2 regions of the Mycobacterium sp. NTMscope_Eco_3 genome follow, and region 1 is predicted to be linked to the other one. Evidence: predicted binding sites of a transcription regulator. Region 1 holds the regulator's gene; the other holds the start of a gene.
What was found. The regulator LexA, encoded in region 1, represses DNA repair genes until DNA is damaged. The targets are predictions, from matches to a motif close to CGAACANNTGTTCG.
Positions count from the first base shown of each region.

Region 1 (11,915 bases):
GCAGGTAAGGGCATAGCCGCAGATAGAGCCGTATCCGGAGGCTGGAAGGCTTGGTGAAGGTGCACAGAGGTCACATGCGCAAGCTGATCGGAAGCGCGCTGGTCAGCTTGACGACCACAGCACTGGCCGCCGTATTGCTGGCGCCCGCCGCCACCGCGAGCCCGATAGGCGACGCCGAAGCGGCGATGATGGCCGCGTGGGAAAAGGCCGGCGGCGACACGTCCCCGCTCGGCCCCCGCAAGGGCGATGTCTACCCCGCCGGAGACGGGTTCGCCCTGAACTTCGACGGCGGCAAGATGTTCTTCACCCCGGCCACCGGCGCCAAATTCGCCTACGGGCCCATCCTGGAGAAATACGAGATGCTGGGCGGGCCGGCCGGCAGCGATCTGGGTTTCCCGGCCATCAACGAAGTGCCGGGCCTGGCCGGCCCCGACAGCCGGGTGATCACCTTCTCGGCCACCGACAAGCCGGTCATTTTCTGGACGCCCGAGCACGGCCCGTACGTGGTGCGCGGCGCCATCAACTCCGCCTGGGACAAGCTCGGCAGTTCGGGCGGCGTGCTCGGTGTGCCGGTCGGCGACGAGACCTACAACGGCGAGGTGTCCTCGCAGAAGTTCAGCGGCGGACAGCTTTCGTGGAACCGGCAGACCAAGGAGTTCACCACCGAACCGCCGGGGCTGGCCGACCAGTTGAAGGGCCTGCAGGTCGCGATCGATCCCACCGCGGCCATCAACATGGCCTGGCGGGCGGCCGGGGGGCCCAACGGACCGCTGGGCGCCAAGCAGGGCGGGCAGACCCCCATCGGCGGTGACGGCATCGTCCAGAACTTCGCCGGCGGCAAGGTGTTCTTCACCCCGGCTACCGGTGCGAACGCCCTCGAGACCGACATACTGTCCAAATACGAGTCGCTCGGCGGGCCTGTCGGCAGCGACCTCGGCTTCCCCGTCACCAACGAAACCGACGGCGGAATCGGTCCTTCCAGCCGGATCTGCACCTTCTCGGCCACCGACAAGCCGGTGATCTTCCGGACCGCCGAGCACGGCGCGTTCGTCGTGCGCGGGGCGATGAAGGCCGCCTGGGACAAACTTCGCGGTCCGGCCGGCAAACTGGGGGCGCCGGTCGGCGACCAGGCCGTGGACGGCGACGTGATCTCCCAGCAGTTCACCGGCGGCAAGATTTCGTGGAACCGGGCGAAGAACACGTTCAGCACGGATCCGTCCAACCTGGCGCCGTTGTTGAGCGGACTGCAGGTGTCGGGTCAGAACCAGCCGAGCAATGCGGCCATGCCGTCCCACGCCAACAAATTCGGCGGGCATTCGTGGTGGTGGCTGGCCGCGATACCGGTCCTGGTGCTGCTGGTGGTGTTGGTGTGGGTGCTGTTCGCATGGCGCCGGCGTCGCTCCGGGAGCGAGGATGCCGCCGGCTACGCGCCCGATCACGGCTATGACGCGGCCGACGCGCCCTGGGGGCCGGAGGAACCCGACCTCGCGAGCGAGCATTTCGCGCTCGGCGGGTCGCACGAACCCGAGCGGCCGACGGAGGCCGCGGCCACCGCGCGGGTCAGCTGGCAGCGTCAGGTTCCGACGGAGAGCGAATACGGGCTCGAGGAGGAGGACCCCGACGCGATCGACACCGACTCCATCCCCGTCGTGTCGGAGGAGATGCTGTCGGAGGCCGACTATCCCGACGCCGAAGCCGATTACACCGACTACACCGACGCCGTTCCCGAGGTCGCCGAGTCCGAGACCGCGGATGACGCCGCCTACGTCGACGCCGACTACGCGGACGCCGGCTACGTCGAGGACGAGTACGCAAAGGACGAGTATCCCGACGTCGCCGTTCCGCACACCCCGCCGGACGCCGAGGCCGTGACCGGTGCCCTGGAAACCGCCGGCCCCGAGGATGAGTATCCCGACGTCGCCGTGCTGGATGCGGAAGTCGAACCCGAAGAGGGTGTCACGGCGGAGCCCGACGTGTCCGGGGCCGCCGAGGCCGCGGCCTTCGCCGCCGGCGCGGCGCAGCGATCCGGCGGGCGGCACGCCGCCGCGGACGAGGAAGACGGCGCGGACAACGGGCTGGCGGGCCCGGATGGGCGTCCGACCATCCATCTGCCGCTCGACGACCCGTACCAGGCGCCCGACGGCTACCCGATCAAGGCGAGCGCTCGTTACGGCCTGTATTACACGCCGGGCAGCGACCTGTACCAGGACACGCTCCCCGAGATCTGGTTGTCCAGCGAAGAGGTCGCCTTGGCCAACGGCTTCACCAGGGCCGACTAGCCGCCGGTCGCTAGACCTTGCGGATCACCGTGACGACCTTGCCCAGCACGGACGCGTCGTTGCCCGGGATGGGGTCGAACGCCGGGTTGTGCGGCATCAGCCACACCTGACCGCCGGCGCGTTTGAACGTCTTGACGGTCGCCTCGCCGTCCAGCAACGCCGCGACGATGTCGCCGTTGTCGGCGACGTTCTGCTGGCGCACCACCACCCAGTCGCCGTCACAGATCGCGGCCTCCACCATCGAGTCACCCACCACCTTGAGCAGGAACAGCGTGCCCTCGCCGACCAGCTCACGCGGCAGCGGGAACACGTCTTCGACGGCCTCTTCGGCGAGGATCGGTCCACCGGCGGCGATACGGCCCAGAACCGGGACGAACGTCGGTTCTGGCAACGCATCCGACCCGGCCACCTCGGTGGCGGGCGCCGCCACGTCGTCGTCGGCGCCGCGGACATCGACCGCCCGTGGGCGGTTGGGGTCGCGGCGCAAATACCCCTTGCGTTCCAGCGTGCGCAGCTGGTGGGCCACCGAGGACGTCGACGTCAGCCCGACGGCGTCGCCGATCTCCCGGATGCTCGGGGGATAGCCGCGGCTGGTCACCGAGGCGCGAATGACATTCAAAATGGTCCGCTGCCGTTCGGTCAGCGCGGAATCCACGGAGTGCAGCCGGCCGCCCGCTCCGGCCGGGCCGGTGTCGTTCGGGGAAGTGTCGTTGCTGTCGCCCATGACACTGAATGTAACGGCACCGCCGACAAGAATCAAACATGTGTTCGACTTGCGTGTCGCCCCGGCGCGCCGTGGCCGGAAAGACGCCGCCATCGGCCGAATCACAAATGTGTAACTCTTGCCGAGATCGGGTATTTGTGCCTCGTGACAGTGGTAGAGGCCGACGGAGTTGTCGGTGGCGTGATCTAGCGTTTTGCTCGTGCGACACGCTTCGCTCAAATGTTCGGGTTTCGAACACACGAGCGATTAGAGTCGAACACACGAGCGAGAGCTAGTTGACCGGAGGAACGCAGATGACAATCATCCACACGCTTGCGCCGCGTACCAGCAGTCTTCGGCGCCCGATCAACGGACCGGTGCAGGGCGTTCGGTACGGCAGGGACGGGCTGGCCCGCTCGCGGCGTCCCGCGCCGGCACGGCCGGCGGGCGCGCCGACGCGTTACTACGGCACCGGGGTCGCGATGTCGGTCGCCCCGCACCGCAGGCGCTCCGTCACGTGGCTGACGACGGTCGGTCTGGCATTGGCCGCCGGGGCGATCACCTTGTGGCTGGGTCTCGTCGCGAATGTCGGGCAGGTACTCAACGGTGACTCGACGAATTCGGCCGCGCCCGTACCGAACCGGCTCGCCGTCGTGCGGGTCGACGCGGGGGAGTCGCTGCAGGATGTCGCTCACCGCGTGGCGCCCGACGCGCCGGCCGCCCAGGTGGCCGACCGCATCCGTGAGCTCAACGACCTGAACTCGCCGACGCTGGTTGCGGGCCAAACGCTGATCGCTCCGATCGGCTGACGGCCGTTGTGCGACAACGGGTCCGGCCCGGCACGCGGCCGGCGCGCGTGGCGCGGCCCCGCGGACGGCGGCTCCGTTAGCCGCGCAGGTCAGCGCACAGGTACGCTCAAAGTTCTGCGGTACCCCGTTGTCGGCACGGTGAAGGAGCGGTCATGCACTGTCCCTTCTGCCGCCACCCGGATTCCCGGGTGATCGACTCGCGCGAAACCGACGAGGGGCAGGCGATCCGGCGCCGCCGGTCGTGCCCCGAGTGCGGAAAACGTTTCACCACCGTGGAAACCGCGGTCCTGGCGGTGGTCAAGCGCAGCGGCGTCACCGAGCCCTTCAGCAGGGAAAAGGTCATCAGCGGAGTCCGACGGGCCTGCCAGGGCCGTCAGGTGGATGACGACGCGCTGAATCTGCTGGCCCAGCAGGTCGAAGACACCGTGCGCGCCGTGGCTTCCCCGGAGGTCCCCAGCCACGAGGTCGGCCTGGCCATCCTGGGGCCGTTGCGTGATCTCGACGAGGTGGCGTACTTGCGGTTCGCCTCCGTGTATCGCTCTTTCGAATCCGCGGACGACTTCGAGCGCGAGATCCAGGCGCTTCGTGAGCACCGCGGAGTGGCCACTCCGGGCTGACGGATCTCGCCGGGCGCTCGCTGGGCGGCCCGCTAGGCTCGGTGCATGCCCCCTGAGTTGCATCCCGACCTCGCGGCCCTGGCCCCGCTCCTGGGCACCTGGGTCGGCCAGGGTGCGGGCAAATACCCGACGATCCCGCCGTTCGACTACCTCGAAGAGGTCACGTTCGCCCATGTGGGCAAACCATTTCTGGCCTACGCCCAGAAAACCAAGGCGGTGGCCGACGGCAAGCCGTTACACGCCGAGACGGGATATCTTCGCGTGCCGCAACCGGGCCGCGTCGAACTGGTGCTGGCCCATCCCAGTGGCATCACCGAGATCGAGGTCGGCACCTATTCGGTCACCGGCGACGTCATCGAAATGCAGATGGCCACCACGGCCGTCGGCCTGACGCCCACCGCCAAAGAGGTGACGGGACTTGGCCGTTCCTTCCGCATCGACGGCGACGAGCTGTCCTACTCGGTGCAAATGGGCGCGGTCGGCCAGCCGCTGCAGGACCACCTCGCCGCGGTGTTGCGCCGGCAGCGCTGAGCGTTCACCACCCGCGGCCCATCGTCAGCCCACCTGTCGCACACCGTCATTGACCACCCGTCCGGCCACCGCGACCCACCCTTCGGCGCTCCAGGTGGTTTCGATGACGGAGCCGTTGCCCTGGGTGATCCGCAGGTTTCGGCTCAGGTAGTCGGTGATCCGCATCGCGGCCGAACCGGTGGCCTCGTCTTCGGGCACGCCGAGGTTGGCGGCGAACATGCGCACCCGCAGCGACCCGGTGGCCCGGTCGGTCCAGGCCCACAGGTAGTGCGCCGTGTCGTCGGGAAAGTCCGTCGGGTCGGCGGCGAGAACATCGTCGGCCGAACCGAATTCGTGCAGCGCGAACTCGGGTGCCCACTCCGCGCGGGCGCTGATGCGGGTGTGGAGTTCGTCGTAGCCCACCTGCACGATGCCCGCCGGTATCTGCAGCGTGTTGATCGGTGAACCGTGTTCCCGCAGCCACCACGAGGCGCCGACCGTCGGATGCCCGGCGAACGGGAGCTCCGTCCGGGGCGTGTAGATCGTGGCGTGCGCGGTTGCCGAGCCCGCGGCCGGAAGGTCAACGAAAACCGTTTCGCTGTAGCCCAATTGGGTGGCCAACCGCTGCCGGTCCGCGACCCGCACCTGGCCGGCATCCACCACGCCCAGCGGATTGCCGAAATTGCCGTCCGCATCGGTGAACACCCGCAACACCGTGACGTCGATACCCATGGCCCGACTGTACGGCCCCGAACCCGGCGGTCTCGATCACGGTGGAATCAGGTGGCGCTGCGTTCGTCGGACCCCATGGCGTTCAGGACGGCGACGCGGGCGCGGGCCGGGCCGGTGACGGCCTGCTCGCCGCCGCCGGTGCGCAGCAACCCGCGCAGGGCGGCCTGGTCGTATTCGGCGGGGGCGGTGGAGTCCATGAAGCGCTCGACGACATCGATGAAGCGGGCCGGATCGTCGTGAAAGGGAAAGTGGCCGGAGCCCTCGAAGATTTCGAGCCGCGAACCGGGCATCGCCGCGTGGGCCATCCACGCGTGCCGCACCGGAACCACCACATCCTTGGTGCCCCAGACGATCTGCACCGGGATGGCTTCGGTCAAATAACATCGGTCGAGCATGGTGACGATCTGACCGCGCCAGTCCACCACCGCCCGCAGGGTCCGGCTGAATGCCGCCGACGCCGTCGGTTCCGGCAGGTCATCGAGGATCCGCAGCACGTTGGGCAGGTCGCGGCCCAGCCCGGTGCTGCCGAACGCGGCGCCCAGGACGCGGCCCACGACCTGAACCGCCGGCAGCACCAGGGGCAATCGCAGCAGGGCGATGGCTTCGCTGCCCATCGGCAGCGACGCCCACCGCAAGACGAAGTTGACGTCCTTGGTCACGCCGCCGGCACCCACCAGGATCAGCCGCTCCACCAAATGCGGGAACTGGTAGGCGAATTGCATGGCCACACCGCCGCCCAGCGAATGACCGACGATGGTCACGCGCTCGATGTCGAGCACGCTGAGCAGGTCGCGCATCCCGTTGGCGTATGCGGCGATCGAGTAGTCCGCGCGCGGCTTGTCGGATCGGCCGTGGCCCAGCAGGTCCGGGGCGATGACCGTGAAGCGCTGGGCGAGCTTGGCCTGCACGGCATTCCACGTGGTGGAGTTGTCGCCGATGCCGTGGATCAGCAGGATCGCCGGCCCGGAGCCCGCGATGCGGTATGCGCGGCGGTAACCGTGGATGGTGCGGAACTCGAGTCTGGGTGCGGTCACTTCACGCACCGGGCGGAGCGTGTTCTTGCGCTTCCGCTCGGTCATAGGGCCAACCTTGCTGTCGGGCCGGGCTAAGGGCGGTGTGGCTGGGGGTTTGGGCCCGGGGTCAGGCCTGGTCGTCGTCGTCGAACTTCTTCTCCGCGTGCTGGGCCAGAAATCGCTCGAATTCTGCGCCTAGCTCGTCGCCGCTCGGCAGATCCTCGTCGCGTGATAGTAACGACCTGTTCTCCTGAGCGTCGATGAAGGCATCGTACTGGCGCTCCAGCGCGGCCACCACCTGAGCGACCTCTGCGCTCGCTTCGACCTGCTCGTCGATCTTGGCCCGAATCACCTCCGCCGCTTCGGTTAACGCGGTCAGCGGCAGCTCGAGGGACGCGGTCTTGGCGACCTGCTCGAGCAAGGCCTGCGCGGCGGCCGGGTAATCGGTCTGCGTGAGGTAGTGCGGGACGTGCACGGTGAAGCCGACCACTTCGTGGCCATGCTGGCCCATCCGGTATTCCAGCAGGTTGGACGCGCTGCCGGGGACCTGGATCTCCGCGATCCACGGCTGGAAATTGGCGATCAACTCCGGGTTGTTGGAGTGCGCGGTCATGGTGGTCGGACGGGTGTGCGGAACCGCCATCGGGACGGTGCCCAGGCCGATGGTCTGGCGCACGCCGAGGCGCTCGGCCAGCAGGCGCACCGCGGTGATGAAGCGCTCCCACTTGAGATCCGGCTCCATGCCCGCCAGCAACAGAAACGGGGTGCCGACGGTGTCGCGCAACGCGTAGAGGCTCAGCTCCGGATCGTCATAGTTGGTGAAGTGATCGGTCTTGAAGGTCATCAGCGGCCGCCGTGAGCGGTAGTCCAGCAATTCGTCGATCGCGAAGGACGCGACCAGCTCGGTATCCAGCACCGCCTTGAGGTGCGAGGCCGCCAGCCGGATGGCGTGACCGGCGTCGGAAAAGCCCTCCAGGGCGTGCACGAGTACGGGGCCGCGGCCGTCGGACGTCGACAACTGCGGCGCCGGCAGCTCCAGTTCGTACATGCCTGGCTGCCCCGGCTGGTACTGATCACCTGGGTCTTGATGGTGATCCATCTTCGATCGCCTCCTCTCGGGCGTCTCTCCAGGGTGCCCTACCAATTGTCCCCCGAATCAGGCGGCACCCACATCGAACAGCGAACTCGGTTCCCCGTCCGCACCCTGGAACGCGATAATTCTCAGCCGTAATCCGGTGAGAACATATCGGGGGGCCCGGCCGGTGCGTCAGCAAACGCCTTCGCGCAGCGCAGTGCGCGGAAGTCGGCTCGCCGCCACACCGTCGGGCATGATGAAGGCGATGCGCATACCGATCCTGGTGCTCTGCTCGGTGGTGGGGGTGGCGACGTCGCTGACGTCGTGTCACCGGCCCATCGAGCAGGTGTCGGGCGCCCCGGTGTCGGCGCCGCGAACCGGTGGCCCGGTGCAGCGGCTCAGCCAGCCCGAGCAGAAGGCGGTTGCGGGCCCGGTCGAGCCGGACCGGCGCATCGGGGCGATCTTCATCGACGGCGGCCCGCTCCACGTTTGCACCGGTTCGGTGGTGCATTCGAAGGGCGGGGACCTGATCATGACCGCGGCGCATTGCCTGGCCGGAGCGTCGCTGATCACCTTCGTTCCCGGTTTCGCCGGCGACGCCGCGCCCGCTCCCACCGACGTGTGGAAGGCCGACGCGGTCTACCTCGATCCCCGCTGGGTCGCCAGCAAGGATCCGCACGCCGACTACGCGATCGCGCGGGTCAGCAACGACACCGGCGCCGACGTCGAGTCCCGCGCCGGTTTGGCGCTGACGCTGGGCGTGACGCCGCCGCCGGGCAGTCGCGTGACCGTGCTGGGGTATCCGGTCGGCGTGGGCGGGGCGCCCATCGGATGTCAGGGCAGCACCTCGGTCAGCGACAGCGGATTCCCCGCGCTGGCGTGCGAAGGTCTGGTGGACGGCACCAGCGGCGCGCCCTGGGTCAGCGGCACCACGGTCACCGGCCTGATCGGCGGTCTCGAGCGCGGTGGGTGCGCCGCGGACATCTCGTACTCGGCGCCGTTCGACGGCCAGACCGCCGAGCTGCTGGCCCGCGCCGAAGCCGGTGGCCCGGGCGACCCGATCCCCAGCGACCTGCAGGACGCCTGCTAGCTAGCGCCGGAACTGGTTGAGCGCGCGCACCTTGTTCATCACGTCGAGCGCGGCCACCTTGTAGGCCTCGGAAAACGTGGGGTAGTTGAACACGGCGTCCACCAGGTAGTCCACCGTGCCCCCGCACCCCATCACCGCTTGGCCGATGTGCACCATCTCGGTGGCGCTGGTGCCGAAGATGTGCACGCCGAGCAGCTTGAGGTCCTCGGTGGACACCAGCAGCTTGAGCATGCCGTAGGAGTCCCCGGCGATCTGGCCGCGTGCCAGCTCCCGGTACCGGGCCACCCCGACCTCGTAGGGGATGGCGTCCTTGGTCAGCTCCACCTCGGTGGCGCCGACGTAGGAGACCTCGGGGATCGAATAGATGCCGATCGGCTGCAGCTCGGTGATGCCGTCGCACGCTTCCCCGAACGCGTGGTAGGCGGCGAGCCGCCCCTGCTCCATCGAGGTCGCGGCCAGCGCGGGGAAACCGATCACGTCCCCGACGGCGTAGATGTGCGGCACCTTCGTCTGAAAATAGTCGTCCACGAAGATCCGGCCGCGGTTGTCGGCCTCGAGCTCGGCGTTGTGCAGGTCGAGATGGTCGGTCTGTCCCTGCCGGCCGGCCGAGTACATGACCGTCTCAGCGGGAATCTGCTTGCCGCTGGCCAAGGTGGTGACGGTGCCCGCCGAGCCGACGTCGACCGCGGTCACCTCCTCACCGAACCGGAACGTCACCGCCAGGTCGCGCAGGTGGAACTTCAGCGCCTCGACCACCTCGGGGTCGCAGAAGTCCAGCATGTCGTCGCGCTTTTCCACCACGGTGACCTTGGTGCCCAGCGCGGCGAACATCGAGGCGTACTCGATGCCGATCACGCCGGCGCCGACGACCACCATCGAGGTGGGCAACGTCTTGAGGTCGAGGATCCCGTCGGAGTCGAGCACGCGCTCTTCGTCGAACTCGACGCCGGACGGCCGCGCGGGCCTGGTGCCGGTGGCGATGACGATGTATTTGCCACTGATGGTTACCTTTTCGCGCCGTGACGGGTCTTCGACCTCGATGGTGTGCGGGTCGACGAATCGCCCGTGACCGATCAGCAGGTCGATGCGGTTGCGCATCAGCTGATTGCGCACCACGTCCACTTCCTTGCCGATCACGTGCTGGGTGCGGGCCAACAGATCGGCCGGGGTGATCTTCTCTTTCACCCGGTAGCTCGCGCCGTAGAGTTCGCGTTGGCTCATCCCGGTGAGGTAAAGCACCGCCTCGCGCAACGTCTTTGACGGGATGGTGCCGGTCTGGACGCACACGCCGCCGATCATCTGGCCGCGTTCGACGACGGCGACCGACTTGCCCAGCTTGGCGGAGGCGATGGCGGCCTTCTGCCCGCCGGGCCCCGAACCGATGACCACCATGTCGTACTCTTGCGCCGAGCCCATGGGCTAAACAGTAGAGCAGCACAACTCACAGTGCCGGGTTCATCCACAGCTCCGTCGCCGCGCCGGGGCGCGCGAGCACCGGCTGACGGTGGCGGCCGTCAGCGTTGGTGCTCATGACCACGCATCCCCGACCCGACTTCGAGCTTTCCCGCCCCGGCGCACTCATCGCCGCGCTGCCCGCCGTTCTCGGCTTCATTCCCGAAAATTCATTGGTTCTAGTGTCTTTGGACGATCGACAGCTCGGGTCGGTGATGCGGGTCGACCTCTCCGAGGAGTTGGTCGACCGGGTCGGTCACCTCGCGGAGGTCGCCGCCGCGGCCCGGCCCGAGGCCGTCATCGCGGTGATCGTCGACGCGGACGGCGCGCACTGCCCCAGCTGCAACGAGGAGTACCGGCAGCTGTGTGAGGCGCTCGCAGAGTCCTTGTCGCAGCACGGCATTGAGCTGTGGGCCACCCACGTGGTCGACCGGGTCGCCCTGGGCGGGCGCTGGCATTGTGTCGAGGGCTGCGGATCGAGCGGCCTCGTCGAGGACCCGTCGGCGTCGCCGCTGGCGGCCGCGGCGGTGTTGGAGGGCAGGCGGCTCTACCCGCGGCGCGCCGACCTGCAGGCGGTCATCGCGCCCGACGATCCGCAGCGCAGCGCCGCGTTGGCCGGCGCGGTCGGCCGGCAGGCCGCCCGGCGCCGCGCCGCGCATCGCGCGCACCCGGTCCGCTGCACCCGCGGCGACGTGGAGAGCGCGATGGCGGCCGCCGCCCGGGTCGCCTCGGGTGAATCGCTGTCCGACGCCGAACTGGCGGCGCTGGGCTGCGCGCTGAGCGATCCGCAGGTCCGCGACATCCTGTACGCGCTGGCCGTCGGCGAGGGCGCCGACGACGTCGAGTCGCTGTGGGCGGTGCTTTCGCGCACCCTGCCGGTGCCGTGGCGGGTCGAGGCGCTGGTCCTGCTCGCGTTCAGCGCGTACGCGCGCGGCGACGGTCCACTGGCGGGGGTGTCGCTGCAGGAGGCGCTGCGTTGTGAGCCCGGGCATCGGATGGCGGGCATGCTGGACACCGCGTTGCAGTCGGGTCTGCGGCCCGAGGACATCCGGGATCTCGCGCTGACCGGGTATCGGCTGGCCAAGCAGTTCGGGGTGCGGCTACCGCCGCGGCGGCCGTTCGGCCGCAGGGCGGGTTAGCCGGGAGGCGACGGGGCGGGTCAGACCTTTTCGACCTTGACCGCGTGGGCCATCTCGTGCGGCAGGGTGACGTTTTCGTGGCCCGGGATGACGATGGTCACGCCGGCGGGGCCGGTCTCGACGGTCACGCGCGCGTTGGGGACCACGCCGGCGTCCTTGAGGCGGGTGATCAGGCCGGTGTCGCCCTGGACGTGTTCGGTGAGCTGCCGGACCACGACGGCCACCGGGGAGCCGGGGGGCAACTCGGTCAGCCGGACGAGGATGGACTCCTCGGCGCCGGACTCGGGGCCCACACCCAGGTCCAGAAGCCCGGGGATCGGGTTGCCGAAGGGCGACGTGGTCGGGTGGTTGAGCACCTTGACCAATCGCCGCTCGACCTCCTCGCTCATCACGTGCTCCCAGCGGCACGCCTCGGCGTGCACTTCTTCCCAGGGCACCCCGATGACGTCGACCAGCAATCGCTCGGCGAGGCGGTGCTTGCGCATGACGGCCACGG
Region 1 covers NZ_CDRJYZ010000001.1:3,575,269-3,587,183, reverse strand. The annotation lists gene AC0KTM_RS16350 (LGFP repeat-containing protein) at 75-2,279, shown strand; gene lexA (transcriptional repressor LexA) at 2,290-3,003, opposite strand; gene AC0KTM_RS16340 (LysM peptidoglycan-binding domain-containing protein) at 3,297-3,791, shown strand; gene nrdR (transcriptional regulator NrdR) at 3,944-4,408, shown strand; gene AC0KTM_RS16330 (peroxynitrite isomerase) at 4,454-4,939, shown strand; gene AC0KTM_RS16325 (PhzF family phenazine biosynthesis protein) at 4,964-5,650, opposite strand; gene AC0KTM_RS16320 (alpha/beta fold hydrolase) at 5,698-6,729, opposite strand; gene AC0KTM_RS16315 (proteasome assembly chaperone family protein) at 6,791-7,762, opposite strand; gene AC0KTM_RS16310 (trypsin-like serine peptidase) at 7,992-8,828, shown strand; gene sthA (Si-specific NAD(P)(+) transhydrogenase) at 8,829-10,244, opposite strand; gene AC0KTM_RS16300 (DUF4192 domain-containing protein) at 10,358-11,419, shown strand; gene AC0KTM_RS16295 (metal-dependent transcriptional regulator) at 11,440-11,915, opposite strand, start outside.

Region 2 (11,915 bases), 110 kb from region 1:
ATGCCGGTGACCGCCGCGCCGCGAATCATCCCCAGCTGCGGCAGCAGCAGGAACGGCCAGACCAGCCCGCCCAGCAGCGCGCCGAGGTAATCGGCGGCGTTGAGGTTGGCAAGCGTGCGCCCGGCGTCGGCTGCACCCGCCACCCGCCCGCTCTGCAGCAGCGTCATCAACAGCGGCACCTCGGCGCCGACCAGGCCACCGATCAGGGCCGTGCTCACCGCCAGCACCCACGTCGAACCGACCGCGCCGTCCAGGAACGCGAACACCATGTACAGGGCCGCCGCGGACAGCCCGCCGATGACGCCGAGGGCCGCCTCCACCGCGATGAAGGTGATCGCCGCATGCGCCAGCAGCGGTTTGACCAGCAGGGCGCCCACGCCTAGCGCGGCGATGTAGCCCGCGACGATCAGTGAGGTGGCGACGATGCCGCCGCCATCGAGGCTCGCCGACAACGTCAGCAGCGCGAGTTCATAGATGAGGCCGCAGGCCGCGCACGCCGCCACGGCGGCCAACAGCAGCGCCCGCCACCGCCCCGACGCCGCCGCGGACGGCGCCGCCGGGGGCGTGGCCACGTCGACGGAGCTCATGACACCGCCGCGGCGGTCACCCCTCCGACGGCGAGCAGTATCAGGGCCACCGCGAACGAGCCGGGATGCAGCACCTGCTCGTCGATGTGCTCATGGAAACTCCCCGGTATCAGCAGATGCATTGTGAGCAGCGCGATCCCGAGCAGGATCACGCCCATCAACCCGTACACCGCCACGCCGAGGAGTCCCTGCCCCAGCTGGCTGTAGCTGTTGGCGATCGCGGTGATGATGACGACGGTCAGCGCGATGTACATTGCGCCCGCGACGATCACGGCGTTCGGGCGGCGGTCGATGAACACCAGCTGGCGCAGCTTGCCCGGGGTCAGCACGTCGACCACGTAGAACCCGACGAGCAGGACGGCCATGCCGACGACGAAGTACAGGATCGTCGCGACCGCGCCTTTCAGGACGGGATTGAGGTCGACGGTTCCGATCTCGACGGCGAGGTACATGGTTGTCTCCTTTGCGGTGGTGCCATCACTTGGTTCCGCCCGGGCCGCCGGGGCTGCCTCCGGAACCACCCGACGGGGAGCCGGGGGTGAATCCGGGGCCGAGGAAGATGAACGCGCCGTGGCTGTAGCCGGCGCTCAGCGGTTCGACGCGGATGCTGCACGGGTAGTTGCCGTCGGGGCCGACGACCACGATGTCGTTGGCATAACGCAGGTATTCGGTGTTGCCGTTGTCGGCGCGCGCCTCGGGGTGCGCATACGCGGCGAGCGCGTCGGCCGCCTGTCGTGGCGATCCCGTGCACTGGTAGCGCGTGCCGTTCACGTCGTGGGCGTACTCGTGATAGTGGCCCGCGACGTACGACGCAATGTTCTTCTGCAGCAAGATGATTCCGGTGATCAGGCACACCACGGCGCCGGCCGCCAGCAGACCGGCGATCACGAACAGGCGGGTTCGGCTCACGGTTGCCACCGGCTCGCGGTGTGAACCACCGTCCCGCCGGAGCCGGGCGGACGCCCCGGGTACAGATGCCATGTCTGCCAACGCCATCCGGCGCCGTCGGGCTCGGCGGCCAGCACGGTCAGCGCGGCGTCGTCGCCCGGGAACGTGCCGCCGAGCCAGCCCGCCCGTCGGGCGCAGCGGCCCCGCAGCTCGTGCGCGAGGCGGCGGAAGGCCGCCTCGTCGCGGGTGTCGGTGACCGATTGCAGGTGGTAGCCGGGCGCGTCGGTGCTCTCGGGCAGGGCCGCCCCGAGATTGCGTGCCGTGCAAGAGATTTCCTCGGAGAACCGGCCCGCGGCGTGCTCGACCGCGACGACGTGCGACGCGCCGAGCACCCCGAGCAGCAACGCCCCCGCGCCGCCCGGGTGCTCGAGGCGGCAGGCGGCCAGCGGCGGGGGGACCGGCGCGTTGAGCGCGAGTCCCAGCCGCTCCCCGGATACGTCCGCCGGGGTCACGGCGAGCTGATGAAGGGGCACCGGCCTGACCTCGCGCGCGTTAGGCGGGGCTGGGCGGGGGAGCCGCGTAGACGGTGAGTTCGCCGGGGGACACGGACTTTCCCGTCGACACCTCCCAGGGCATGTCCGCGGCCCAGCGCTCGAAGGAGAGCAGGACCGTCTCGTCGTCGCTGGTGCAGTCGACGAATTCCATCTCGCCGCCGGCCGGCAGCCCGGTGGTGCCTTCGGTCGTGTAGGAGGCGCGGCCGCGTTCGGTTTCGTGAAACATCACGCCGTCGACGACGTACGGATCGCCGGGCCGCAGCGGCACGTCCTTGCGGGTGATCCACATCGCCAGTTCCAGCCGTCCGTCGTCCTCTTCGACGCTGAACCACATCGGCTGCTCGCCGCCCTCGAGCAGGTGTTCCCACCACACGAACGGTCCCTCGCGGAAGGTGACCGACCCGCGCACGATGTAGTCGGTGCCGCCGTAGCTGACGATGGCGCCGGGGCCGAGCTGGCGGGGCCCGAACTGCGGCATCGCGTCCGACGCGAGCGGATCCGGGCGCCCGGCGCTCTGCGCCGGCCGCTTGGGGCGGCGCAAAGCGATGACGAGCACCACGATCGACGCGATGAACAGCACGATGGCGAGCATGACCAGCAGAGATCCCACGCGCAGCCTCCCGTTGCCACAATGCTTGAGCGAACGTGGGCTAAAGCTAACAGCTTTTTCGCGGGTCCGGCGCGGTAACCTCCCGGCCCGGAATCGGCCTGGAATCGGGGTGGCCGCCGCGTGTCGCACCCGGGGCGCGTCGGTGCCGGCCGCTAGGGTATCGAACAGCTGTTCTACTAGGTGGGAGCGGGTAATGCGGGTGATGGGCGTCGACCCCGGCCTGACCCGGTGCGGGTTGTCGGTCGTCGAGAGCGGGCGTGGGCGCAGCGTCGTCGCGCTCGACGTCGACGTGGTGCGCACCCCGTCGGACGCGCCGCTCGCCGAGCGGCTGCTGAAGATCAGTGACGCCGTCGAGCATTGGCTGGCCACCCACCAGCCGGACGTCGTGGCTATCGAGCGGGTGTTCTCCCAGCTGAACGTGTCGACGGTGATGGGCACCGCCCAGGCCGGCGGCGTGGTCGCGCTGGCGGCGGCCAAGCGGGGCGTCGACGTGCACTTCCACACCCCCAGCGAGGTCAAGGCCGCGGTCACCGGCAACGGCGCTGCCGACAAGGCCCAGGTTACTGCGATGGTCACCAGAATCCTTGCGCTGCAAGCGAAACCGACGCCGGCGGACGCCGCCGACGCGCTCGCGCTGGCGATTTGTCACTGCTGGCGGGCGCCGATGATCGCCCGGATGGCGGCGGCCGAGGCGCTGGCCGCCGAGCAGCGGCAGAAGTACCGGGCCAAGCTGAAGGCCGCCCGATGATCGCCGCGGTGCGCGGCGAGGTGCTCGAGGTGGCGCTCGATCATGTGGTGATCGAGGCCGCCGGTGTCGGCTACCGGGTGAACGCGACGCCGTCGACGCTGTCCACGCTGCGGACCGGGACCGAGGCGCGGCTGATCACGGCGATGATCGTCCGCGAGGATTCGATGACGCTGTACGGCTTCACCGACACCGACACCCGCGACCTGTTTTTGACCCTGCTGTCGGTGTCGGGGGTCGGGCCCCGGCTGGCGATGGCGACCCTGGCCGTGCACGACGCCGGCGCGCTGCGCCAGGCGCTGCATGACGGCGACGTCACCGCGCTGACCCGGGTGCCCGGGATCGGCAAACGCAGCGCCGAACGGATGGTCCTGGAGCTGCGGGACAAGGTGGGCGCGGCCGGCGCCGGCGCGGCGTCCGCGGCCACCGGCCTCAACGGCCACGCGATACGCGGGCCGGTGGTGGAGGCCCTGGTCGGCCTCGGCTTCGCCGTCAAGCAGGCCGAGGAGGCCACCGACAAGGTGCTGGCCGCCGAGCAGGACGCGACCACCTCCGGTGCGCTGCGCGCCGCCCTGTCGCTGCTGGGTAAGTCCCGATGACCCCCACTGAGGAAGACTGGTCCGACCGGGACGTCTCCGGCGCGCTGGCCCCCGGCGAGGGCGACGTCGACGTCAGCCTGCGGCCCCGCTCGCTGCGGGAGTTCATCGGCCAGCCGCGGGTGCGCGAACAGCTGCAACTGGTCATCGAGGGGGCCAAAAACCGCGGCGGCACACCGGATCACATCCTGCTGTCCGGCCCGCCGGGGCTGGGCAAGACGTCGCTGGCGATGATCATCGCGGCCGAGCTCGGATCCTCGTTGCGGCTGACGTCCGGGCCCGCGCTGGAGCGCGCCGGGGACCTGGCGGCGATGCTGTCCAATCTGGTCGAGCACGACGTGTTGTTCATCGACGAGATCCACCGCATCGCGCGGCCCGCCGAGGAGATGCTCTACCTGGCGATGGAGGACTTCCGGGTGGACGTGGTCGTCGGCAAGGGCCCCGGCGCGACGTCGATCCCGCTGGAGGTGGCGCCGTTCACCCTGGTCGGCGCGACCACCCGTTCCGGCGCGCTGACCGGCCCGCTGCGGGATCGGTTCGGCTTCACCGCGCACATGGACTTCTACGAGCCCCCCGAGCTGGAGCGGGTGCTGGCCCGCTCCGCCGGGATCCTGGGAATCGAACTCGGCGGTGATGCGGCCGAGGAGATCGCGCGCCGCTCGCGCGGCACGCCGCGGATCGCCAACCGGCTGTTGCGCCGGGTGCGGGACTTCGCCGAGGTGCGCGCCGACGGCGTGATCACCCGCGACGTCGCCAAGTCCGCGCTGGCGGTCTACGACGTCGACGAACTGGGTCTGGATCGGCTGGACCGGGCGGTGCTCTCGGCGCTGACCCGCAGCTTCGGTGGCGGCCCGGTCGGGGTGTCGACGCTGGCGGTGGCGGTTGGCGAGGAGGCCACCACCGTCGAGGAGGTGTGCGAGCCGTTCCTGGTCCGCGCCGGCATGGTGGCCCGGACTCCGCGTGGCCGGGTGGCCACCGCCCAGGCGTGGACGCACCTCGGCATGGTGCCGCCCGCCGGGGCCGCCGGTCTCGGGCAGCCCGGCCTGTTCGAGTAGCCAGCAAACGATCGCGCGGGCCCATCCGGTTACATCGTGGCGCGGTGGGTAACCAACCTCACAGGTATCACGCCTCGTGAAGGAGACTGAAGATGAGGAACAGGCGCCACGACTATGAACGCCCTCGCGCGCTGTACATGCCGCGTACCCGCGGCGCGCTGACCGGGTTACTCCTGATCCTTTTGGGTGCGTGGGGTGCGTTGGTGCCGTTCTTCGGTCCCAACATCGATTGGGCGTACGCCGCGGACCCGGCATGGACGTGGACGGCGGCAAAAGGCTGGCTGGAGGTGCTCCCCGGGGTGGCCGCGGCGGTGGGTGGCCTGCTGGTGCTCCTCTCCGGCAATCGCGCCAACGCCGTGTTCGGTGGCTGGCTGGCGGTCCTGGGCGGCGCCTGGTTCGTGGTCGGCCGCGCGTTCGCGCCGACGCTGGGCATCGGGAGCGTCGGTCAGCCGGGTGCCGCCTCGACGGACCTGAAACGAGCCCTGCTCGAGGTCACCTACTTCACCGGCCTGGGTGCGCTGATCGTCTTCCTGGGTGGCGCGGCCGTGGCGCGGCTGGCGGTTCGGCACGCGCGCGACGTCGTGATGACCCAACCGGCGCCCATGGCAGGCGATGCCGTGCCGGCGGGCCAACCGGCCATGTATGACGAGACGGGCGCACGGACGGACGCGGTGGCGGCCGAGCCCGCGGCCCGGGAGCGCGGCGGTGGTGGCTTGTTCCATCGGCGCACCGGCGGCGGCTTGTTCCACCGCCATCACCACGCCGCTTAGCCCACTTAGCCGGCAACGCGAAACGGCACCGGGAGCCCTTGGCTTCCGGTGCCGTTTTGCGCCAAGGTAGTGCGAGCAACCGTGACCGGCGAGGAGGACGCGATGATCGCGACCGCGCTGCTGTTCGCCGCACTGGCGGCGTTACTGCACGTCTACATCTTCGTGATGGAATCGTTGACCTGGACCTCGCCGCGCACCCGCGCCACGTTCGGCACCACCCCCGCGGAGGCCGAGACCACCAAGCTGCTCGCCTTCAACCAAGGTTTCTACAATTTGTTTCTCGCCATCGTCACCGTCGTCGGCATCGCCGTAATTGCCTTGGGGCACACCGATGTTGGCGCGGGATTGGTTTTCGCCGGCATCGGATCGATGGCCGCGGCCGCGGTGGTGCTGCTGGTGTCCGCACCCGACAAGGGGCGGGCGGCGCTCGCCCAGGGCACCTTCCCGGCGATGGCGATCGTGCTGTTGTTGCTCGGCCTTCAGTAGTAACACCAGTCTCACCAGCCACAATAATCACCGCCAGCGGTTGGCTTTCGTTTGCCGCGTGGGTTACTAGTGGAAGTCGCCGGGTACCCATCTCGAGCCGGAAACAGGCCCGGTATTCAACGAGGGGATGTCATGAAATACGCAGAAGACGGCCGAACCCGCGGGCTGAGCATGCCGCGCTCGCGAGGCGCGGTCAGCGGATTGCTCCTGGTCATTCTGGGAGCCTGGGGGGCGTTAATACCGTTTGTCGGTCCACACTTCAACTTCGCTTACACGCCGGACCGAAACTGGGCATGGAGCTCGGCCCGGGGCTGGCTGGAAGTCGCGCCGGGAGCGGCCACCGCCATCGGCGGCCTGCTGCTGATCGTTGCCGGCAACCGCGTCGCCGCGATGTTGGGCGGGTGGCTGGCCGTGCTGGCCGGTGCCTGGTTCGTCGTGGGTGGCGATGTCGCCCCGCTGCTGGGAATCGGCTCCGCCGGCGACCCGATCGCAGCAACCGACCGCAAGCGTGCGGTGCTCGAGGTCACCTACTTCTCGGGCCTGGGCGCGCTGATCATCTTCGTGGGTGGTGTCGTGCTGGCACGCACCGCCGTACGCCTGGCGCGCGACGTGCAGCCGTCGGCGCCGGCGTCCTCAGGCACACCGGCCGTCGAGCCGTATCGGGATTCGGTTTACGAGCAGCCGGCCGAGGTCTCCTCGGGTGCGCTGACCAAGCCGCGCGCGTCGTCTGACCCCGAACCAAAGCGGGGATGGCGCCGCCACCGCGCAGGTGCGGGATCTGGGGGTAACGCCGCGTATTTGCGGTGGCCGCACCCGCAGCAGTAGGTCAGTACACCGAAACAGGTCGCCCAGCCCCAAAAGGGCTGGGCGACTTGCTGTTCGGCTGACCTCAGAGCAGTCCGAGCAACTCCAGGTCGGTGATGTACTTGACGATGACCGGCGCCGACACATGCGGGATGTCTTTGTCGGGGCCGATTTTCGCTTCCTGCACCGCCGCACGGAACACGTCGGTGGGTGCCATCGAGCCGTTGATCGGCTTTTCCGGCTTCTGGTAGTTGTGCAGCAGGGGCAGCAGCGAGTACTGACGCTGCCGATCCGGCAGGGCCCGCAGCGACGTCTCGAACCGCCGCAGCCACTCGGAGTAATCGGCGATGCGCTCGATCGAATACCCGGCCTCGATCAGCCAATCGATGTACTCGTCCAGCCCGATGCCGTCGTCGTACGGGTTCATCACGTGGTACGTCTGGAAGCCGGTGTCGCTGTCGGTGATTTGCGTCCCCAGCGTCGAGATCGCCGCGGCGATGAACTCGACCGGTAGGCCGTCGTAGTGCGACCGCTGCCGGTTGCCGTCGGCGTCGAGCTCGTAGAACGACCCGGGCGCGATACCCGTGGCGACCAGGCTCAGCATCAGCCGGGTGAACATGTCCGGCAGGTTGAGCTGCCCGGCGTAGGTGGTGTCGGCCAGGATCATGTCGCAGCGGAACACCGAGACGGGCAGGCCGCACAGGTCGTGCGCCTCGCGCAGCAGCACCTCGCCGGCCCACTTGCTGTTGCCGTAGCCGTTTGCGTAGCCGTCGTTGATCGCGCGGGTAGCGCTGATCGTCCGGATGTCGCCGTTCTCGACGAACTTGCCGGGTGGGATCTGATCGCCCACGCCGATCGTCGACACGTACGTGTACGGCTTTTGCCTGGACGTCAGCGCGATCCGGATCAGCTCGGCGGTACCCAGGGCGTTGGGCCCGAACAGCTCGCTGTACGGCAGCACGTGGTTGACCAGCGCGGCGGGGTCGACGATGACGTCGACCTCGTCGGCCAGTCGCTGCCAGGTCTGCGGGTCCAGGCCGAGGTTGGCCTCACCCTTGTCGCCCGCGATGACCTCCAGGTGGTCGGCGGCCAGCTGCTGGTAGTGCGCCAGCAGTTTGGGGTCGCCTTGAGGAGAGCCGACGCCGAAGGTCTTGTCCAGCCGGGCGCGGGCCTCTTCATCCGTGCGGGCCCGCACCAGGGCGATGACCTTGCCGTCGACCATGTCCATGCGCTCGAGCCAGTCCAGCGCCAGGTAGCGGCCCAAAAAGCCGGTCGCGCCGGTCAACAGCACCGTGCGCACCTCGGTGGCCGGCTTGGGCAGGCTCGGCGCGGCGGCCAGGGTCGCCTCGTCGAGGAACTTGTCCAGCGTGAGGTCACTGGCGTGCACCGTGGTCGCGCCGCGACCGTGCACGGCGGCGAACGTCGGCCGCTTGGAGCCCTGCCGCTCGGCCTCGATGTAGCTGGCGATGGCCGCGAGGTCGTTGGCCGGGCTGACGATGACACCCACCGGCACGTCGACATCGAAGATCTCGCGCAGCAGGTTGCCAAAGGTCAACGCCGACAACGAGTCTCCACCAAGATCGGTGAAGTGGGAATCGGGGGACAGGTCGCTGGTCGCCGCCCCGAGCATGGCGGCGGCGGCCCGGCTCACGGTCTGCAGCACCGGCGCTTCGGCTCCGCTGCGGCGCAGTTCGGCCAACTCGTTGGCCTGCCCCGCGGCCAGGTCGGCGTACATCTGCTCGAGCTGTTCCCCGTAGTGCGCCTTGAGCTTCGGCCACGCCAGCTTGCGAATCCCGGTCAGCAGACCGTTTTCCAGCGTGAACGGCGTGGTCTCGATGATGAAGTCGCGCGGCACCTCGTAGGACTGCAGGCCGGTCTCTTTGGCGACCTTCTGCAGCGAGTCGGCGATCTTCGGCTTGAGCGACTCAAGGTCGTTGTCCGCCAACGCTTCCTCGGTCGGCACCACCACGGCCAGCAGGTAGGGCTGGGCGCTGTTGCCGTAGACGTAGATCTGACGGATCAGCGGGCTGTTGCCGAACACCGCCTCCAGCTTGGCCAGGGTGACGAACTCGCCCTGCGCGAGCTTGAGCACGTTGTTGCGGCGGTCGACGTACACCAGCCGGTCCGGAGCGATCTCGGCGAACACGTCACCGGTGCGGTAGTAGCCGTCGTCGTCGAACACGTTGGCGGTGGTCTCGGCCCGCTTGTAGTAGCCGGGGAACATGTTCTCGGTGCGCAGCAACAGCTCACCGCGCGGATGCGGGCGGTCGGTGCTGAAGTAGCCCAGATCCGGAACGTCGACCAGCTTGTAGTCGATGACCGGCGGACGCTGAATCTCCCCGTCGAACAACACCATTCCGGCCTCGGTGGAGCCGTAGCCGTCCATCAGGTGCATCTGCAGCAGCGACTCGGCCCACGCCTTGAGCTCCGGCGAGGTGGGTGCCGAGCCCGTCATCGCGAAGATGAACCGCCCGCCCAGCAGGTACTGGCGCTGTTCGGCCATCACCTGCGCCTCGACGGCTTCGCGGTCTGCGCCGTCGGCCAGCCGCCGCTCGACCTGGCGCTGGAATTCGCCATACAGCGTCTCCCAGATGCGGGGGACGAAGTTCATCTCGGTGGGCCGCACCAACTCGAGGTCCTCGAGCAGGGTGGACAGGTCGCTGCGGGCGGCGAAGTACGCGGTGCCGCCATTGCCCAACGTGCCGTAGAGGATTCCGCGCCCCATGACGTGGCTCATCGGCATGAAGTTGAGGGTGATCGACGCGGCGCTCTCGCCGAACCAGTTCTTGCTGCCGCGCCGCCACATCTTGCCGACGTTGCTCTGCGGGTACATCGCGCCCTTGGGGGCGCCGGTGCTGCCGGAGGTGTAGATCAGCAGGGCCAGCGAGTCCTCGTCGGTCTCCTGCTCGGCGACGGGCGCCAGGCCCTTGCCGCGCGCCAGCACGTCGGCGAGCGCCTCGACGGCGACGCCGGTGTCGGCCAACCGGGCGGCGGCGCTCTCCACGGCCTCGCGCTGGTCGTCGACCTGGGGCTGGTAGTCGAACACGACGAGCCTGCCGGGCGCGTGGTCGCCGGCCAGGATCAACTCCACGGCGTCGGCCAGCTGGTTGACGCTCGAGGCGATCAGGCTGGGCTCGGTCTCGGCGACGATCGGCTGCAGCGACGAGATCGCCGCGCTGGTCTGCAGCGGCACCGACACGGCCCCGATGGTGCCCAGCGCGATGTCGATGGTGGCGTAGTCAACGCTGTTGAAGCCGAGCACGCAGACGCGGTCGCCGGGGCGCACCGAGTCGCCGGCCCAGGCGCGGCCGAGGGCCGAAACCCGTTCGCCGAGTTCGCCGTACGTGATGGTCTCGAAGCGGGGGAGCAGCTCGGCCGAGGTCCGTCCGGTCTTGACGTCGGTCACGAACTCCACGACGCGCTGCCCCAGTGCGGGCCGGTCGGCGTAGCCGTCGAGCACGGTCCGGATGATCTGCGGCAGCCGCAGCCCGGGCCGTTCGGTGGCGGCGGTGATCGCCGGGTCCGGCCGGGCGGCGGCGAACTGGGGGTCGGTGGCGATGAGTTCCTCGATGCGACGGTCGAGTTGTTCGTCATGAATGGCAGTCGACATAAACAGATCCCTTGCGAATGAAAGTTAGCGAGTCAATATGCGCTGTCCGCGCTGACACATAGAACGTTAGCTAAAGTAACGGTATTCCACCACGATAGGGCCTGTGGCGTGCATGTGAGATTGCCCACGAGGGCCGGGGTCCTACAGGTCGCGCAACAACCCGCTCAAGATCTCGATGCCCTCGGTCAGCAGCTCGTCGCCGATGGTCAGCGGCGGCAGCAACCGGATGATGTTGCCGAACATGCCGCAGGTCAAGACGATGACGCCGGCCGCCTGGGCGGCGACGGTCAGCTTCTGGGTCAATTCCTTGTCCGGCTCGGCGGTGCCCGACTTCACCAGTTCGATCGCGATCATGGCGCCCCGGCCGCGGACGTCGCCGATCCGGTCGTCGCCGGCCTGCAGCCGCAGCAGCGGTTCGGTGATCAGGCGTTCCAGCTGGCGGGCGCGTTCGACCAGCCCGTCGCTCTCGATCGTCTCGATCGTGGCCAGCGCGGCCGCGCAGGCCAGGGGGTTTCCGCCGAACGTGCCGCCCAGGCCGCCGACGTGCGGTGCGTCCATGATCTGGGCCCGGCCGGTGATCGCCGACAGGGGCAGCCCGTCGGCGATGGCCTTGGCGGTGCAGATCAGGTCGGGCTCGATGCCCTCGTGCTCGCAGGCGAACATGGCGCCCGACCGCGCGAAACCGGTTTGCACCTCGTCGGCGATGAACACCACGTTGTTCCGGCGGCACCACTCCAGCAGGGCGGGCAGGAATCCCTCGGCCGGGACGATGAACCCGCCTTCGCCCTGGATCGGCTCGATGATGAGCGCGGCCAGGTTGTCGGCGCCGATCTGGCTGTCGATGACCCTGATGGCCCGCGCGGCGGCCTTCTCCCCGTCGGTGGCCAGCTCCTTGTCGATCAGGCCGTCCCGATACGGGTAGGACAGCGGCGCCCGGTAGACCTCCGGCGCGAACGGGCCGAAGCCGGCCTTGTAGGGCATGGACTTGGCGGTCAGCGCCATCGTCAGGTTGGTGCGGCCGTGGTAGGCGTGGTTGAACGCCACCACCGCGGACTTGCGGGTGTAGGCGCGCGCCACCTTGACGGCGTTCTCGACGGCCTCGGCGCCGGAGTTGAACAGCACCGAGCGCTTCTCGCCGGAGCCCGGCGTGATCCGGTTGAGCGTCTCGGCGACGGCGACGTACGACTCGTAGGGCGTCACCATGAAGCAG
Region 2 covers NZ_CDRJYZ010000001.1:3,460,371-3,472,285, reverse strand. The annotation lists gene AC0KTM_RS15675 (polyamine aminopropyltransferase) at 1-587, opposite strand, end outside; gene AC0KTM_RS15670 (DUF350 domain-containing protein) at 584-1,039, opposite strand; gene AC0KTM_RS15665 (DUF4247 domain-containing protein) at 1,065-1,496, opposite strand; gene AC0KTM_RS15660 (DUF2617 family protein) at 1,493-2,008, opposite strand; gene AC0KTM_RS15655 (DUF4178 domain-containing protein) at 2,028-2,639, opposite strand; gene ruvC (crossover junction endodeoxyribonuclease RuvC) at 2,833-3,387, shown strand; gene ruvA (Holliday junction branch migration protein RuvA) at 3,384-3,983, shown strand; gene ruvB (Holliday junction branch migration DNA helicase RuvB) at 3,980-5,035, shown strand; gene AC0KTM_RS15635 (hypothetical protein) at 5,128-5,805, shown strand; gene AC0KTM_RS15630 (DUF1304 domain-containing protein) at 5,908-6,291, shown strand; gene AC0KTM_RS15625 (hypothetical protein) at 6,424-7,116, shown strand; gene car (carboxylic acid reductase) at 7,181-10,705, opposite strand; gene gabT (4-aminobutyrate--2-oxoglutarate transaminase) at 10,847-11,915, opposite strand, start outside.
Region 2: a site for LexA is predicted at 2,801-2,814, ahead of ruvC (crossover junction endodeoxyribonuclease RuvC). Genes of this name have one in related genera too.